DNA from 2 places in the Pseudoalteromonas sp. JB197 genome. Region 2 is predicted to be linked to the other one. Evidence: predicted binding sites of a transcription regulator. Region 2 holds the regulator's gene; the other holds the start of a gene.

Region 1 (8,089 bases), 1.8 Mb from region 2:
CTTAGGCATAGTAATCTATTGATGATGACGTTTGTTGTCTAGAACTTGATATTTGTGTATTAACTAGCTCGTCGTTTTCATCAATACTCACTTCATTATTGGCCAAGCGAGAATTAGCATTTTCTTCATTTTGCTCTGCTCCTTGCCCTCCAGACTCTCCATAAGAAACAGTACTTTCGCCTAAATCAATGCCTTGCTGGGCAAGCATTTCGCGTAAGCGCGGTAATGTTTGTTCTAGCGCTTCTTTTGCTTGCTGATTTTGTACTACAAAGTTTATTTGTGCTTGCTCTGCATCACTTCTGATGCGAATTTGCATACTGCCCATTTCTGGTGGATCGAGGCGAATTTCCGCTACTTTATTATTTATACTTAGCATAGAGCTCACTCGCTCTTGCAGCATTTTTGCCGCATCACTTTTAATAATGTTAAGTGCTTGCATAACACCTGGATCAAAGCTTACTTGTTTAGCTTGTGTTGTGCTTTGTAACTGCCCTGTTTGCAATGCCTGTGTATCTATAATAGCTTGCTCATACCCTAAACTTTCATTATGGTTTAAACCACGAGTGGGTAGCTTATTAATCGTATTAGTAATTTGCGTAAACAGCTGTGTTACCCTTGGTGGTAATGGCTCAGCGCTATTGCTGCGCACGGGTTCTTTTAGCGATATATCTTGTTTAACGGCTTCTTTATCACTAATTCCACTAATTACTACTTTTTCTAACTGATTATTATTTTCACTTTTTGGTGTATTTATATTAGCTGTGTTACTTAAACCAAGATTAGCTTTGTCATTTGCTATTAAATGCACTTTAGAGTCTATTGATGTAGATAAATCAACGATAGTTTGCTTAATACTTGCTAACTGCTCACCTTGAGGTTGCTCATTTTTAATATAGCTATTTAACTGACTCAATAGTGCTTGTTTCTCTGGTCTGGTTAATGCACTTATTTGTGAATTTAAAGCCTGCTTGACTGTGTCTGCCGCGTTTGCTTTATCACTCTCTACAACATATTCGGTTAGCATTTGTTTTAACGTTGCTAGGTTGTCTTTGCTACTTGCCTGCAGCTGCGTAGTTAATTGCTCATGCTGCTCGGGTGTAAGTTTAGCAAGTAACGGATCTGATTTAATTGCTTCGCTGTCTTTACTTAGCAAACTAATCACTGCAGCATCTACTGACTGAGTATGTACGGTTACACCCGCTTTATTAACGGCTACTATGTTTTTGCTCAGTGGTATTAACTTCTCATCTTTCGCCTGAGAGTTCACAGCGGAACTGTCTAACACATCATTATCAACATCAACCGTGGTTTTAGCTACTGTTTCATTTACAGCTAAACTATGCGGCGCTATAACAATAGGAGCAAGTTGATCATCTGGCTTCGCTTTTAATTGCTTGGCATCTTCATCTAGCACCTCAGCCTTAACGCTTGCATTTTTTTTAACCGTAGTATCCATTGTATGGGCTGCATTTATTTGCGCTAACATACTATCACCCGATATCGCATCATCCGACACTTCTGCCTGTTTAGGCTGTGTAGCAATAGTATTTTCTTCATCTGTATTTTGTGTTTTAGTTTTGTTGCTATTATTGTAAACGGCTTTATTAGCATCTTCCAACTGGTTAAAAAAGCCAGCACTCGCGTTTTCACTGGAGCTCGAGGCGTCACTCGTTTGTTTACTTGAGAAAACCTCTTGCTCTGATACTGTTAACACTGAAATATTATTAATCGCCATAAATCACCTAATATAAAGCGGCAACAAGCCACCTCATAATGCCTAAAATTATACACCACCTAACAATAAAGCAATTAACGTGCCTAATTTGTTAGTGTTCATTCAAAAGAACAATCGCACTTTTACTTTAAGCTCGGTTGCTATTATGACGTTGAAAAAATTGATTAGCAGAAAACTCATCCAACATTTTTTGCTCATTTTTAGCCACCAGCACATTAGCCTTCAACTGTTGTTTTTCGATTAGTTTAGCGACTGCTTTAGCCTTAATTTGCTGCTTTAACCACAGTGTTTTACGCTGACTCACCACTTGTTTTGCGGTATTAACGGTATTGGCTTGTTGGCGAATTGCTTCTTCTATTTTGGCAATAAATGCATGAAATTGACTAAACCCGGCACTTGATAAACCCGACTGTCCTTTAATGTGTAATTGCTGGGTGTATTCCAATCTAAAGTCATTTAAACCTTGGAGCTTTTGCTGGTTTGCTTGTAAATTTTGATTCGCCTGCAAATAGCTCATCCGTAGTGTTTCTTCTTTATCGTTTTCAATTTTTAATAATAAATGCAGTTTGTTTTTAGCCATTATGCTTGCCCTAATAACTGCGCCAGCCCTTGCAGGCCATCGTCGTAACTAATTACATCGCGCATACCTTGCTGTAAAAAGGCATTTACTCTTGGCATCATATTAATGGCTTGATCAAGCATTTGATCTGTCCCTTTTTGATACGCACCTAAGGTGATCATGTCTTTATTTTGCTGGTACATAGAATACACCTGCTTAAGCACTCGCGCTTGTTGCATATGCGTCTCAGATACCACTTGTGGCATCACTCGCGAAATCGATTTTTCTATATCAATTGCCGGATAATGACCGCTGTCGGCCAGCTCCCGCGAAAGTACAATATGGCCGTCGAGTATAGCGCGCGCTGCATCGGCAATGGGGTCTTGCATATCATCGCCTTCACTTAGTACAGTAAAAAAGGCTGTAATAGAGCCTTGTCCTTCTCCGCCGTTACCGGCACGCTCCACCAGCGCAGGCAGCTTTGCAAACACCGAAGGCGGGTAGCCTTTAGTCGCCGGTGGCTCGCCTACCGCAAGTGCTATTTCACGCTGCGCCATGGCATAACGCGTTACCGAATCGAGCAATAACAAAACGTTTAATCCCTGATCGCGAAAGTACTCAGCAATAGTCACCGCACTTTCGCAGCCTTTTAAACGCATTAATGGTGAAGAATCTGCCGGTGCTGCTACAACCACCGAGCGTTTTCGCCCCTCTACACCAAGTATTTCTTCAATAAATTCTTTTACTTCACGGCCACGTTCACCCACCAGCCCCACCACAATAACATCGGCTTCACTGCCACGTGTCATCATACCAAGCAGTACCGACTTACCTACACCCGAGCCTGCAAACAAGCCCATTCGTTGGCCTTGTCCTACTGTTATTACTGAGTTTATAGCACGCACGCCTACATCCATTGGCTGGCTTATGGGTCGTCTTGAAAGGGGGTTTATCGGTTTTTGGGCAAATTTAAGATAGTGCTCGGCATTAATTTTACCTAAACCATCAAGAGGGCGGCCTAAGCCATCAACTACGCGGCCCAGCAAACTCATGCCTACAGGTAAACCTGTGTCGTTAAGTTGTGGGATCACTCGAGCACCAGGAAGCACCCCCGATATATGATCGTTTGGCATTAAATATAATGTTTGGTCGTTAAAACCAACTATTTCGGCATCAACAAAGCCGTTCATGGTTTCTATTTTACACTGGCTACCTACAGGCGCACGTAAGCCTTTGGCCTCAAGGGTAAGGCCAACTACTCGCGTTAAAATACCCGCTACAGCAAGTGTTGGCGGTTTAATATGCTGTTTGTATTGAGATAAGCGTTCGCTTAATGAGACATCTAAAGCAGACATAACAGACCAATAAAATAGTTAGATACTACTGTTATGCAAAAAACTATCCAATGTTTCTTTGACACGCGTTTTAAGTGTCATATCAAGCGATGATTGCGCCGTTTTAACTTCGCAGCCGCCTCGCTCTAACGTTGGTTCTGCAATTAACTGCCAGTTATTATCTGTCACTGTTTGCTCGCCATAACTTTGCTTTATTAACTCTAAATCTTCGGGGTGTAAATGAATACGTACTTTTTCTTGCTCAGTATTAAGGGCATCAATACTGTGTTTAAGGGTGTGTAAAATAACATCGGGAGAGGTTTTTACTTCTTGATAAATAATGGCCTCTGCAAGCATAACCGCTAATTGCACTAATTGCTTTTCAGCATGCTCATCCACTTTACCCAGTGGCGCGGTTAATCCCTCTAAAATACTACGCAGACTCGTTAACTGCTCTTCTATTAGTGGTTTTACATCTTCATGGCCCTGAGTTTTGCCCAGCTCTAGGCCTTCTTTGTAGCCCGCTTCTTTACCTTCGGTAACACCTTTATCAAAACCGTCTATGTAGCCTTGCTCGTGTCCTTGCTTTACACCTTCTTCAAACGCATCTTGTCTAATGCGCTCAAGTTCAGCCATAGTGAGCGCAGGTAACTCAGGCTCTTGCGGCTCTTCTATTGGTGATTCTTCAGCCATTTCTTTTCTATACAGCTCCGCAAGCGGTGTACCGTAAGCGGTTGAACGATTACCAAAACTTTGCTTATCTGGTGCTACATCAGGAATATCCCAATGCTTTAAAAGCTCATCGGCTTCATCTGCGTGCAGCGGACGCCCTTTGTGCATTGACGGTTTAGTCATGGTTTATAAAAACTCCTCGCCACCGCCACCGCCGAGTTGTATTTCACCCGAGTCAGATAAGCGACGCGCAGTAGAGAGTATCTCTTTTTGCGCAGACTCTACTTCACTAATACGCACCGGCGCCATTGCCTCTAAATCATCGGCTAGCATTTCTGCAGCACGTTTAGACATATTACCGAGTATTTTTTCTTTAAGTGCATCGTCTGTGCCTTTAATCGCTTTCATTAGTACGTCTTGTTGTACTTCGCGTAAAATTGCTTGAATACCACGGTCATCTACGTCCATTAAGTTTTCAAACACAAACATAAGATCTTGAATTTGTTGCGACATCTCTTCGTCATGCTCACGAATAGAGTCCATTAACTGCCCTTCTACGTTGGTATCTAGGTAGTTCATAATATCGGCAGCCGCTTTTAAGCCGCCCATTTTTGCTGCTTGCGCACCTGCTTGGCCAGCAAACTGTTTTTCCATAATTTCGTTAAGCTCTTGCAATGCAGCAGGCTGCACTTCTTCAAGGTTAGCTATACGCATAGTTAAATCTAGGCGCACTTTTTCAGGGAACTGCGCCAATATTTCGGCAGATTGCTCAGGCTCTAAATACGACAATACAATGGTTTGAATTTGCGGGTGCTCATTACGAATAATATTAGCTACCTGCTTCGAGTCCATCCATTTTAACGAATCAAGCCCTTTAGCACCCGAACCCATTACTATTTGGTCAATCAGACTGGCGGCTTTATCTTCACCTAACGCAGCGGTAAGCGCTTTTTTAATAAAGTCTTCTGATTGAAAGCCAATTGTACTAAAGCTTTGTATTTGCTCTATAAATAGATTATGAACCGCGCTTATTTTAGCTTGCGATAAATCCTCTAATCCAGCCATCGCCATACCCACTTTTTGCACCTGCTTAGGCTCTAAATGTTTGAGTATTTGCGCTGCATCTTCCTCTGTTAAGCTCAACAATAGAATAGCGGCTTTATCGACACCATCAAGCTTATCAACATCAAATGCTGCTGGGAGTTGTTTTTGGTTTTGATCAGTCATCTTCTGTTAACCACGCTTTCACTACTTGTGATGATAGTTCTGGTTCATTAGCTACAAGAGCACGTACGGCCTTAAGTAAATCTTCGTCACCATGTAAATCGGGAAGCTGCAATGTACCATCACTTGAAAAGCCTATTGAAGCAGAATCAAAATCTTTATTTAACATATCTAAGCTATTATCGCCAATATCAACCCCTGAACTAAGAGCATCTTCATCGTACTCATCAAGCGTGCTGTCTGGGTAAATTAGACGCTTTAGCATAGGTTTAACTACGGCCATTATCAATACAATAATAACTAATGCTGCTAGTACCAAGCGTACTATTTTCATAAACCAGTCTTGTTCCCACAACGGTAGTTCAAAGTCTAGGTCTGTTGCTTCACGTACAAAAGGAACTGTAACTACTTCTAAGGCATCGCCACGTTGTATATCAAAACCAACACCGCCTTGTAATAAACGTCTAATATTTGACAGTGCCTCTACCGAGCGTGGAACCATAGTAGCTTCCCCGTTTTCGCCCACTTTTGGTAAATAGTCAACCGCTACCGATACACTAATTCTGCGAATAGTTCCGGTTTGCTGGCGCTTGTGCGAAATAGTGGTATCAAGTTCATAGTTTCGCGTCGCTTCTTTATGTGTACGACCTGGTGCGGTTGCACTACCGGCTCCGCCTTCAGTTATTTCTTCTGGTATATCTGAGTTAACTGGCGGTTGATTCGTTAATGCGCCAGGAATACCAATAGCTAAGCCACCAATGTTATTTTCTTCAAACGTCGTTTCGCTTCTTATCGCAGGTAGGTCAGGATTATAGCGCTTTTGTGTCTCTTCTAATGAGCTAAAGTCCATGCTTAAATCAACTTGCGCGGTGTAATTACTTAAACCAACAATAGGAATTAAAATACTGTCTATTTTTTCAAGGTATTCTTGCTCACGTTTACGTTCTAAATCATATTCTTTACGAGAGCGTGCATCGAGTGAGCTTTGTGAACCCGAGTTTAATAAACGGCCATTTTGATCGGTTACCGTTACACGTGCAGGCTCTAACCCTTGCACTGCAGAGGCTACCATATCAACCACTGAGTCTACTTCTTCACGGTCAAGTGAGCGTCCGCGTTTAAGCGTAAGCACCACAGTTGCTGAAGGTTTTTTCTCTCTGCGAGCAAATACGTTTTCTTTTGGAATAGCTAACAGCACCTTGGCGCGAGTGATGTTATTAAGCTCTTCTATAGTGCGGGCAAGTTGTTGCTCTCGGCCATGCTTTAGGCGCTCGCGCTCTAAGCGCTGGCTTACACCAAAGCCCATATCTTGCATAATTATGTCTGATCCAGAAGTAGGACCTTGATCCAAGCCTTCGCGAGTCATTAGTAATTTTATATTCTGGTATTCACTTTCATCAACAGAAACAACGTTGCCATCTAGTTGGTAGTCTATTTTTTGTGCATCTAAAAAATCAAGTGTTTGAATTAGCTCCTCGGTAGGCATTTTACCTAACGGGCGCATATCTGGCTGACGTGCCCAAATAATCACAAAAATGGCAATCGCCAAACAAATAGTTAATGCAATAATAAGGGTAACTTGACGCAATACATCAACACCGCTTAGCGCACTTAAATAGCCCGACTTTTGTTCTTGTTGATCGTCACTATCACCATGCTCAATACCGCCATCAGCAAGTGCAAGATCTGTAGATTGATTAGATTGCGCCACAATTATTCTCCACTACCTAAATTAAACAGGCATATTCATGATTTCTTTATAGGCTTCAACAAGTTTATTACGAACTTGTACGGTCGCCTCAAATGCAACAGAAGATTTCTGCGAAGCAATCATCGCCTCAGCAAGCGATACACTTCTGTCGCCCATTTCAACCGCTTTTACTTTTTGACCTGTGTCTTGCTGTAACTCATGCACAGTATTGAGCGCATTGCTGAGCATATCACCAAATTGTGCTGAAGACGTAGGCTGAGCTTGTGTAGGCAATTTATTAATTTGATTATTACGGCCCGCTTCTAAGGCCATAGATTGCATTTCTTGAAATACAGCGCTATTTTGAATTTTCATTATTTGTCTCTAACAATACAGTTAACTCTTAAGGTTAAGAATGCACAAAGCGTGCCACTTAATTAACCCTTTAAATACAGTGTGTTAGAGTTTATTTACTTAGTCAGAGTTTTGACAGCCCTAAATCCAAGATGTTGAATTTAGGGCTTTTTTGAAGGTTATGCAGGAAGTGAAATACCTAAGTCGCGCATTTGCGCCAACTTATAACGTAAAGTTCGCGGGCTAATTCCCAAGGTTTCGGCTACGTCTTTACGCTTGCCTTGGCAACGCGCAAGCGTTTCTAAAATAATTCGATGTTCTTTATCTTTAAGCTCATCTTTATAACTGCCTGTATCTTGAGCTAGTAAATCTGATTTTTGCTCATCAGGCTTTTCATCATTAGTAATGGCTGTTGTTTTATTATCGTAATAAGCACTAGTTAATGTGCTTTCAACAATTGGCGACTCTACTACAAAGTTGCTTGGGGCTAAATTTTCAATAAAAATAGCTTGCTCACTTAT
Region 2 (8,089 bases):
AATTTTAGAGGGTAATGTAACTGCCCAAAACTTAATTGATGGTGCAATGATAGACAAAATCACCGCCGACAATATTCAAGTAGATATAAAGCTACTCACTATGCACAGCGAACAACCCGTTATTATAACTGGACCGAATTTAAAGATCACCGGTAAAGGCCTTGAAGCCAATTTAACAACCGAGGTGATAAAACTAATTAACCATACGCGAACACTATATTATGACCAATAACCTTGCAAAAATACTTATTATTCCATCGCTTATACTTGTATTTAATAGTAATGCGGCAGAGCAAAGTACTTCCCCATTAGCTAATCAAATTTCTATTAGTGCTGACCGCCAAGAAGGCCAACTAAAAGAAAACGTTGGTATTTTTGAGAAAAACGTCGAGATAATTCACGGTAATCGTCGTATCACCGCCGATCGTTTAGAAGTACATAAGCGCGACGAACTTGGCGATAATAAACAACTATTAATTGCCACGGGCAGTCCTGCATATTTTGAAGAAAAGCAAGCAGATGGTACTGTCATGAGCGCCAGCGCTAACGAAGTACGTTACGATGTAGCGAAACGTTTTTTAACCCTAGTAGGAGATGCAAACATTTCTCAAGCTGGGCAAAAAATTACGGCTAAAAGCATCACCTACGATATAGAGCAACAGCTTATAAGTGCTGAAAAAGATGAAAACTCAACTGATCGGGTACACACTATTTTAGTGCCTATAGACGCAAAAAAAGAACAAAAACTCAATAAAGGTCAGCCATGAGTACATTAAAAGCAGAGCTATTAGCAAAAAGCTATAAAGGCCGTGAAGTTGTTAAAAATGTAGGACTTGAAGTAAAAGCTGGCAGCATTGTTGGTTTACTTGGCCCAAATGGCGCAGGTAAAACCACTACCTTTTACATGATTGTAGGCTTAGTACCTAGCGACAAAGGTAAAATATTAATTGATGATAACGATATTACCTTACTTCCTATGCACAGCCGTGCTCGTTTAGGTATTGGTTATTTACCACAAGAATCTTCTATTTTTAGAAAGCTCACTGTGTATCAAAATTTAATGGCTATTTTAGAAACGCGTAAGCAACTAAATAAACAAGCCAGGGAAGAAACCCTAAATAGTTTATTGGACGAATTTAGCCTGCAACATATTCGCGACAGCTTAGGTATGGCGCTATCTGGTGGTGAACGTCGCCGCGTAGAAATAGCACGTGCTTTAGCTGCAGATCCTAAATTTATATTGCTTGATGAGCCCTTTGCTGGCGTGGATCCTATTTCAGTACTCGATATTAAAAAAATTATAGAACACCTTAAAAATCGTGGTATTGGCGTGCTAATTACCGACCACAATGTAAGGGAAACCCTTGATGTTTGTGAAAAAGCCTACATTGTTTCTCATGGGGAGCTAATTGCATCTGGTACTCCTGAATTTGTATTAAACGATAAAACAGTACGTGATGTTTATTTAGGCGAGCAGTTCAAACTGTAATATTTATGTTATTACTATAAGCATCTGCTAAGATTAATCATATCAATTTATAAGGATTGTTAGAGATAAATGAGGCAATCATTACAGCTGCGCATGGGCCAGCAACTTACAATGACTCCGCAACTGCAACAGGCTATTCGCTTATTGCAGCTTAGTACCTTGGATCTCCAGCAAGAAATACAAGAAGCACTTGATAGCAACCCATTACTTGAAGTTGATGAACAAGATTACACGGAAGAATCAGCAGGTAAAAACGAGCAAAAAGCAGATGACATTACTGTTAGCGCCTCTGCTGACGACACCCCAAGCGAGTATGAGCAAGATAGCGGTGAAGCACTAAACAAAGACACCATAAGCGACGATATGGCCATGGATGTATCATGGGATGAATATATGAGCGCAGCGCCTGCCTCTTCATCAGGGCCAATGCCTGAAGATGAATCTATTTATCAAGGTGCATCAGCCGAAACCCTGCATGAGTACTTAATGTGGCAATTACAGCTCACTCCTTTTAGTCCTATAGACGAAGCTATTGCCATAGCTATTGTTGAAGCCGTAGATGACTCTGGTATTTTAACTATCAGTTGCGAAGACCTTTTAGCAAGCTTTAATCAAGAAAGTGATGACGAACACGAAGTAGAACTAGATGAAATAGAAGCAGTGCTAAAGCGCATTCAATTATTTGATCCTGTTGGTATTGCAGCTCGCAGCTTGCAAGAATGCTTATGCATTCAATTAAATCAATTTGATAAAGACACCCCTTATATTAACGAAACAAAAATGGTGTTAACTGATCATATCGATTTACTCGCTGCTCGCGACTATCGTACGTTAATGAAAAAAACTAAGCTCAAAGAAGAAGAGCTTAAAGAAATAATGACACTTATTCATACGCTTAACCCTAAGCCTGCGGATACTATTGTCAGAGAAGAGTCTGAATACGTTATACCTGACGTGTCTGTTAAAAAAATAAAAGGCCGCTGGGTGGTAGAGCTAAACCCAGATAGCATGCCAAAAATACGTGTTAACAGCCAATATGCGGCTATGTCTCGTACAGTAAAATCCAGCGGTGACAGCCAATTTATTCGCTCGCACTTACAAGAAGCTAAATGGTTTATTAAAAGCCTCGAAAGTAGAAACGAAACACTCCTGAAAGTAACTAATTGTATTGTTAAGCAGCAACAAGCGTTTTTTGAACATGGCCCAGAAGCCATGAAACCTATGGTATTAAACGATGTTGCCGAAATAGTTGAAATGCACGAGTCGACTATTTCACGGGTCACTACGCAAAAATATATGCACACTCCACGTGGCATTTTTGAGCTTAAGTACTTTTTTTCAAGCCATGTAAGCACCGAAAATGGTGGCGAATGTTCATCAACTGCCATACGTGCCCTGATTAAAAAGTTGATAGCTGCAGAAAACTTAGCCAAACCATTGAGTGATAGCAAGATTGCAGATATATTGGCTGAGCAAGGAATTAAAGTAGCTAGACGGACAATTGCAAAATATCGCGAATCTCTGGCTATTCCCCCGTCGAATCAACGTAAAAGCTTGATTTAAGACGTACAACAAAGAGGAAAATGCTGATGCAACTAAACTTAACTGGTCGTCATGTAGACATTACAGACTCATTAAGAGACTATGTAAATAATAAATTTGCAAAGCTGCAAAGACACTCAGATCACATAACTAATGTGCATGTTATTCTCGATGTAGAAAAATTAAGTCAAAAAGCTGAAGCAACAATTTTTGTAAGTGGCGCTGAGCTATTTGCATCGACCGAACACCAAGATATGTACGCTGCCATTGACTCGTTGATTGACAAACTCGATCGTCAAGTAATTAAACACAAAGAGAAGTTTGCTCGACACTAACACTATGAAATTAAGCTCACTTATATGCCTGGACTGCAGCAAAGCTGTGGTCCTTTTTAATAGTAAAAAAAGAATTTTAGAATTCATCAGTGAACTCGCGCATAAAAAAATGCCGTATTTACCTCAGCAAGATATTCTCACTGCTTTATTGGCAAGAGAAAAGTTAGGTAGTACCGGTATTGGCCGAGGAATAGCAATTCCACATGGCCGTATGAGCGGGGCACAAGAGCCTCTTGCCTTAATTTTAATAAGCGAAACCGCTATTAATTTTGATGCAATTGATAATCGTCCAGTTGATATTTTTGTTGCGCTTATAGTGCCCGATGGCGATAACCAGCAGCACTTGAAAACACTAGCCACAATAGCTGATAAACTAAACGATAAAGAGTTTTGTAAGCAATTGCGTGCGGCAAAGTCTGATGAAGCGTTATACCAAGTTATTTTGGATCAATCCTAGTTACTAATAAAGGGGTGGTAAATGGAATTAATTATTATAAGTGGCCGATCAGGTTCTGGTAAGTCAGTTGCTTTACGTGTTGTAGAAGATTTAGGTTACTATTGTGTAGATAATATTCCGGTAAATTTGCTGCCTTCATTAGTGCGCAGTGTCTCTGATAACTACGATAAAATAGCCGTTAGTATAGACGTGCGTAACCTGCCTAAAGATCAGCAGCAGTTTAACGATATTCTTGAGTACTTGCCCGACTTTGCTAAACCAACGTTATTTTATTTAGATAGCGACGATCAAACGTTAATCCGCCGTTATTCAGAAACACGTCGTTTGCACCCGCTTTCGATTGATTCGCTACCGCTAGATTTAGCAATAAAAAAGGAAAAAGAATTACTCGATGTACTCGTAACGCGGGCTGATCATGTCATTGATACAACCGATTTAAGTGTGCATCAACTTGCTGAATCTATGCGTGAAACCATACTCGGTAAAAAAGACAAACAGCTTATCATTACCTTTGAGTCGTTTGGCTTTAAGCATGGTATTCCCAAAGGTGCTGATTATGTTTTTGATGCGCGTTTTTTACCAAACCCACACTGGGAACCGGAGCTCAAGCCTTTAACTGGATTAGATCAACCAGTAAAAGATTATTTAGCTAGTCATAGTATTGTGCAAAAATTCACTTGGCAAATTCAAACCTTTGTACAAACGTGGTTACCACACCTAGAGCGTAATAATCGCAGTTATTTAACCATTGCTATTGGTTGTACTGGTGGTCAGCACCGCTCAGTTTATTTAGCGCAAACAATTGGTGAAAGCTTTGCTATGTCTCACCCTAATGTAAAAATTCGCCATCGCGAGCAAGAAAAATAATTCAATTTAAATAATCATCTGTTCAGCTTAAGTAGAGTATCTTATGCGCTTAGAAAATACGTTTTTAATAAAAAACAAACTTGGTCTGCATGCTAGAGCCGCTACCGTATTAGCACAATTAGCGGTACAATTTGACGCATCTATTACCTTATTTCAAGATGAAAAAGAAGCCGCTGGCGATAGTGTACTGGCTTTAATGTTACTAGAAAGCAGCCAAGGTAAAGAAGTAAAAGTAGTGTGCGAAGGACCCGATGCAGAGCATGCTTTACATGCCGTTGGCCAATTAATAGCGCAGCGCTTTAACGAACAAGAATAGTAGGCACTTTATTTAAACCAAGTAAACGAGCTAAAATATAGGGTTAGTGAAACCTTAAGCTAGTTTGGCTAAAAAAAGTAAGATAAACTGAACGAAGTTAATGACTAACTTCTTCCCTAACGTTATAAAAATAAATTAAGGACGCCAATGCCCGAAACTTTCGAACAAGACTACCCACTACAACAATTACAACAATTACAACAAGTGACCAAGTCACTCAATAGTGGTCAGTTTGTTCAAGTTAGGCGTATGCTGGCAAAAACAGCTCCTTGTGATACCGCACTTTTACTAGAATCATCACCACATAAAGTTCGTCGCCTGCTCTGGCAATTAGTTGATCCAGATGTACAAGGTGATGTCCTTGAAGAACTCTCTGAAGATGTACGTTTAGGCATTATTGCCCAAATGGAACCTAAGCACATTGCTGCTGCCACTGAAGACATGGGCCACGATGACTTAGGTGAAGTACTGCGAAGCCTGCCTGACACGGTTTATAAAGACGTGGTTAGCGCCATGGACATTCAAGATAGAGAACGTGCTACGCAAGCACTCTCCTATCAGGAACGCTCTGCTGGCGCGCTGATGAACACAGATACAGTAACCATTCGCCCTGATGTAACCCTAGATGTGGTACTGCGTTACATTCGTCTGCGCGGCGAACTCCCTGAGGGTACCGACGACCTTTACGTTGTCGATAAGCATAACTGTTTTTTAGGCGCTTTATCGTTAAGTACCTTACTAACCAATTCGCCCGAAAAAATTGTTCACGACCTAATGGATGAAGACTGTGAGTCTATTCCTATTTCGATGGATGAAAGCGAAGTGGCGCAGTTATTTGAACGTCATAACTGGATATCAGCCCCAGTAGTTGACGACAACGCCCAGCTACTTGGCCGTGTTACTATCGATGACATTGTTGATGTAATTCGTGAAGACGCAGAGCATCACTTATTAGGTTTAGCGGGTCTTGATGATGAAGAAGATACCTTTGCACCGGTTTTAAAAAGCTCAAAAAAACGCTCTGTTTGGCTAGGTGTTAACTTATTAACGGCTCTGGCAGCCGCTTTTGTTGCCAGCTTTTTTGAAGGCACTTTAGCAATACTGCCTATTTTAGCCGTGCTTAACGGCATTGTCCCCTCAATGGGTGGGGTGGCCGGTAGCCAGTCATTAACCTTGGTTATTCGTGGTATAGCAGTGGGTCATATTAACCAAACTAACCAACGTTTTGTAATGATAAAAGAGCTCGCCATTGGTGCATTAAACGGTATTTTATGGGCTGTTTTAATTGCCAGTGTTATAGCCCTATGGCAATGGGACTTAATGCTTGGCGCGGTACTGGCGTTTGCAATGTTTATGAACTTAGTTGTTGCGGGTGTGGCGGGTGCGTGTATTCCTATAATACTTAAACGTATGAAAATAGACCCTGCACTTGCTGGCAGTGTAATACTCACTACAGTAACCGATATAGTAGGTATATTTGCCTTTTTAGGCACCGCAACTTGGTTGCTGGTTTAATAAATAAACCAGCGCACATTACTGTGTAAATGCGCGCTGGTTAAAAGTAACTTTTACGCAATATAATTTAACCAGCGTTCAGGTTATCTAGTCTTCTTTATTGATTGTAGAGCCATCAGCTCCTTCTTGCTTTGACGATTGTGTATTTACTTTATTACTTATTATTGCATCGAGGTTTTCGCCATCTTTAACCCCAAAATCTAAACTACGTATTGGGAATGGAATACGAATATCAGCCTCATTTAGTGCTTGCTGTACTGCCACAACACCTTTGTGGCGTACTGTCATAAAGTCTGGCTCACCAGGGTATTTAATCCAAAACCACAATAATAAATTAATACTACTGTCGCCAAAACTCTCGGCGTATACGGCCGTTTCATCTTGGCGTATTACAAACTCAAATGTAAGCGTCTAGCGAACCACACCTAGCATCGATGTTCTGATTATCTAAAAATACCTGCTCAATGATAAATTCGGAGCAGGTGATGAAAACTTACAGAACAAGCGCACAGTGGCAGCAGCTTTTGCTGCAACGCAGTACGTTTAGTGGTACTAATATTGAATTCTGCCAACACCATAATGTCGCTATTACGACTTATTATAAACAACGTGCTTTACTGGCAAAAGACCAGCCTAATTCCACCTTGCCAGTGCACACGCAGTGCCTTACATCATCACGTTTTGTCCAGGTAAAACAAACTACTGAAGTCTGCGCGCAAACTCGTCAAAATACGCTGCAGTTTGATACGCTAACCGGCCAACTCACGTTTCCTATCGATTTAGCGACGGCCGATATCGTTGCCATTATTAAAGGGCTAACGGTATGAGGATGTTCGTTGATGTACCCACCGTCTATTTATGTGTCGATGCCGTTGATTTTCGAAAATCAATTAATGGTCTGGCGGCGTTGGTGGAAGCAGAGCTTGAACTACCCGTGCTCAGTGGTGCGCTATTTGTGTTTTGTAATAAAGGCCGTGACAAACTCAAACTGCTTTACTGGGATAACACCGGTTTTGCACTGTGGTATAAGCGATTAGATAAGCATAAGTTCAAATGGCCCAAACTCATGTCACCCACCATGACCTTAAGCGAGCAGCAATTACACTGGTTATTATCGGGTTATGATGTGATTGGCCACAGCAAAATTGATATTGCAGGTAAGCAAGTGCTTTAATATTTGCGATCGATTGATGATCATCAAAGTTAGCTCAGTTAGCACTGGAAAGCCTTTTGTTATGCCTTAAAATAGGCCTCATGAAAAATGAACTCGCCCTTAAACAGCGTATTGCTGAACTTGAAAAACTGTTAGCGCAGAAGGATGCACAAATCGCAGCCTTGGAAGAGCGCTGGCGTTTAGCCCAACAAAAACAATTCGGCAAAAGTGCTGAAGGCTTTGTAGGGCAAGGCGAGTTATTCAATGAAGTGGAAGAGATTATTGAAGCCGCTGAGGCTGAGCAACAATCCATTAGTTATACCCGTAAAAAGCCGGTGCGTAAGCCACTGCCAAAAGACTTACCCCGTGAGCAGGTTATTCACGATATTGAAGATAAATTGTGTCATTGCTGTGG

The links. The regulator sigma-54, encoded in region 2, starts transcription at its own class of promoters, with help from an activator protein. The targets are predictions, from matches to a motif close to GTTGGCACGNNNNTNGNNT.
Region 1: the regulator sigma-54 is predicted to act here: its motif matches at 1,804-1,822, upstream of CIK86_RS09220 (flagellar hook-length control protein FliK).

Annotation. Positions count from the first base shown of each region.
Region 1 covers NZ_NRGZ01000001.1:1,942,549-1,950,637, forward strand. The annotation lists gene CIK86_RS09220 (flagellar hook-length control protein FliK) at 2-1,735, opposite strand; gene fliJ (flagellar export protein FliJ) at 1,863-2,315, opposite strand; gene fliI (flagellar protein export ATPase FliI) at 2,315-3,649, opposite strand; gene fliH (flagellar assembly protein FliH) at 3,668-4,483, opposite strand; gene fliG (flagellar motor switch protein FliG) at 4,487-5,527, opposite strand; gene fliF (flagellar basal-body MS-ring/collar protein FliF) at 5,520-7,235, opposite strand; gene fliE (flagellar hook-basal body complex protein FliE) at 7,257-7,589, opposite strand; gene CIK86_RS09255 (sigma-54 dependent transcriptional regulator) at 7,748-8,089, opposite strand, start outside.
Region 2 covers NZ_NRGZ01000001.1:163,019-171,107, reverse strand. The annotation lists gene lptC (LPS export ABC transporter periplasmic protein LptC) at 1-232, shown strand, start outside; gene lptA (lipopolysaccharide transport periplasmic protein LptA) at 222-767, shown strand; gene lptB (LPS export ABC transporter ATP-binding protein) at 764-1,489, shown strand; gene CIK86_RS00765 (RNA polymerase factor sigma-54) at 1,559-3,052, shown strand; gene hpf (ribosome hibernation promoting factor) at 3,079-3,366, shown strand; gene ptsN (PTS IIA-like nitrogen regulatory protein PtsN) at 3,371-3,823, shown strand; gene rapZ (RNase adapter RapZ) at 3,845-4,690, shown strand; gene CIK86_RS00745 (HPr family phosphocarrier protein) at 4,734-5,006, shown strand; gene mgtE (magnesium transporter) at 5,154-6,521, shown strand; partial or broken gene CIK86_RS00735 (mechanosensitive ion channel family protein) at 6,609-6,923, opposite strand; gene CIK86_RS00730 (hypothetical protein) at 7,007-7,348, shown strand; gene tnpB (IS66 family insertion sequence element accessory protein TnpB) at 7,345-7,695, shown strand; gene CIK86_RS00720 (IS66 family transposase) at 7,776-8,089, shown strand, end outside.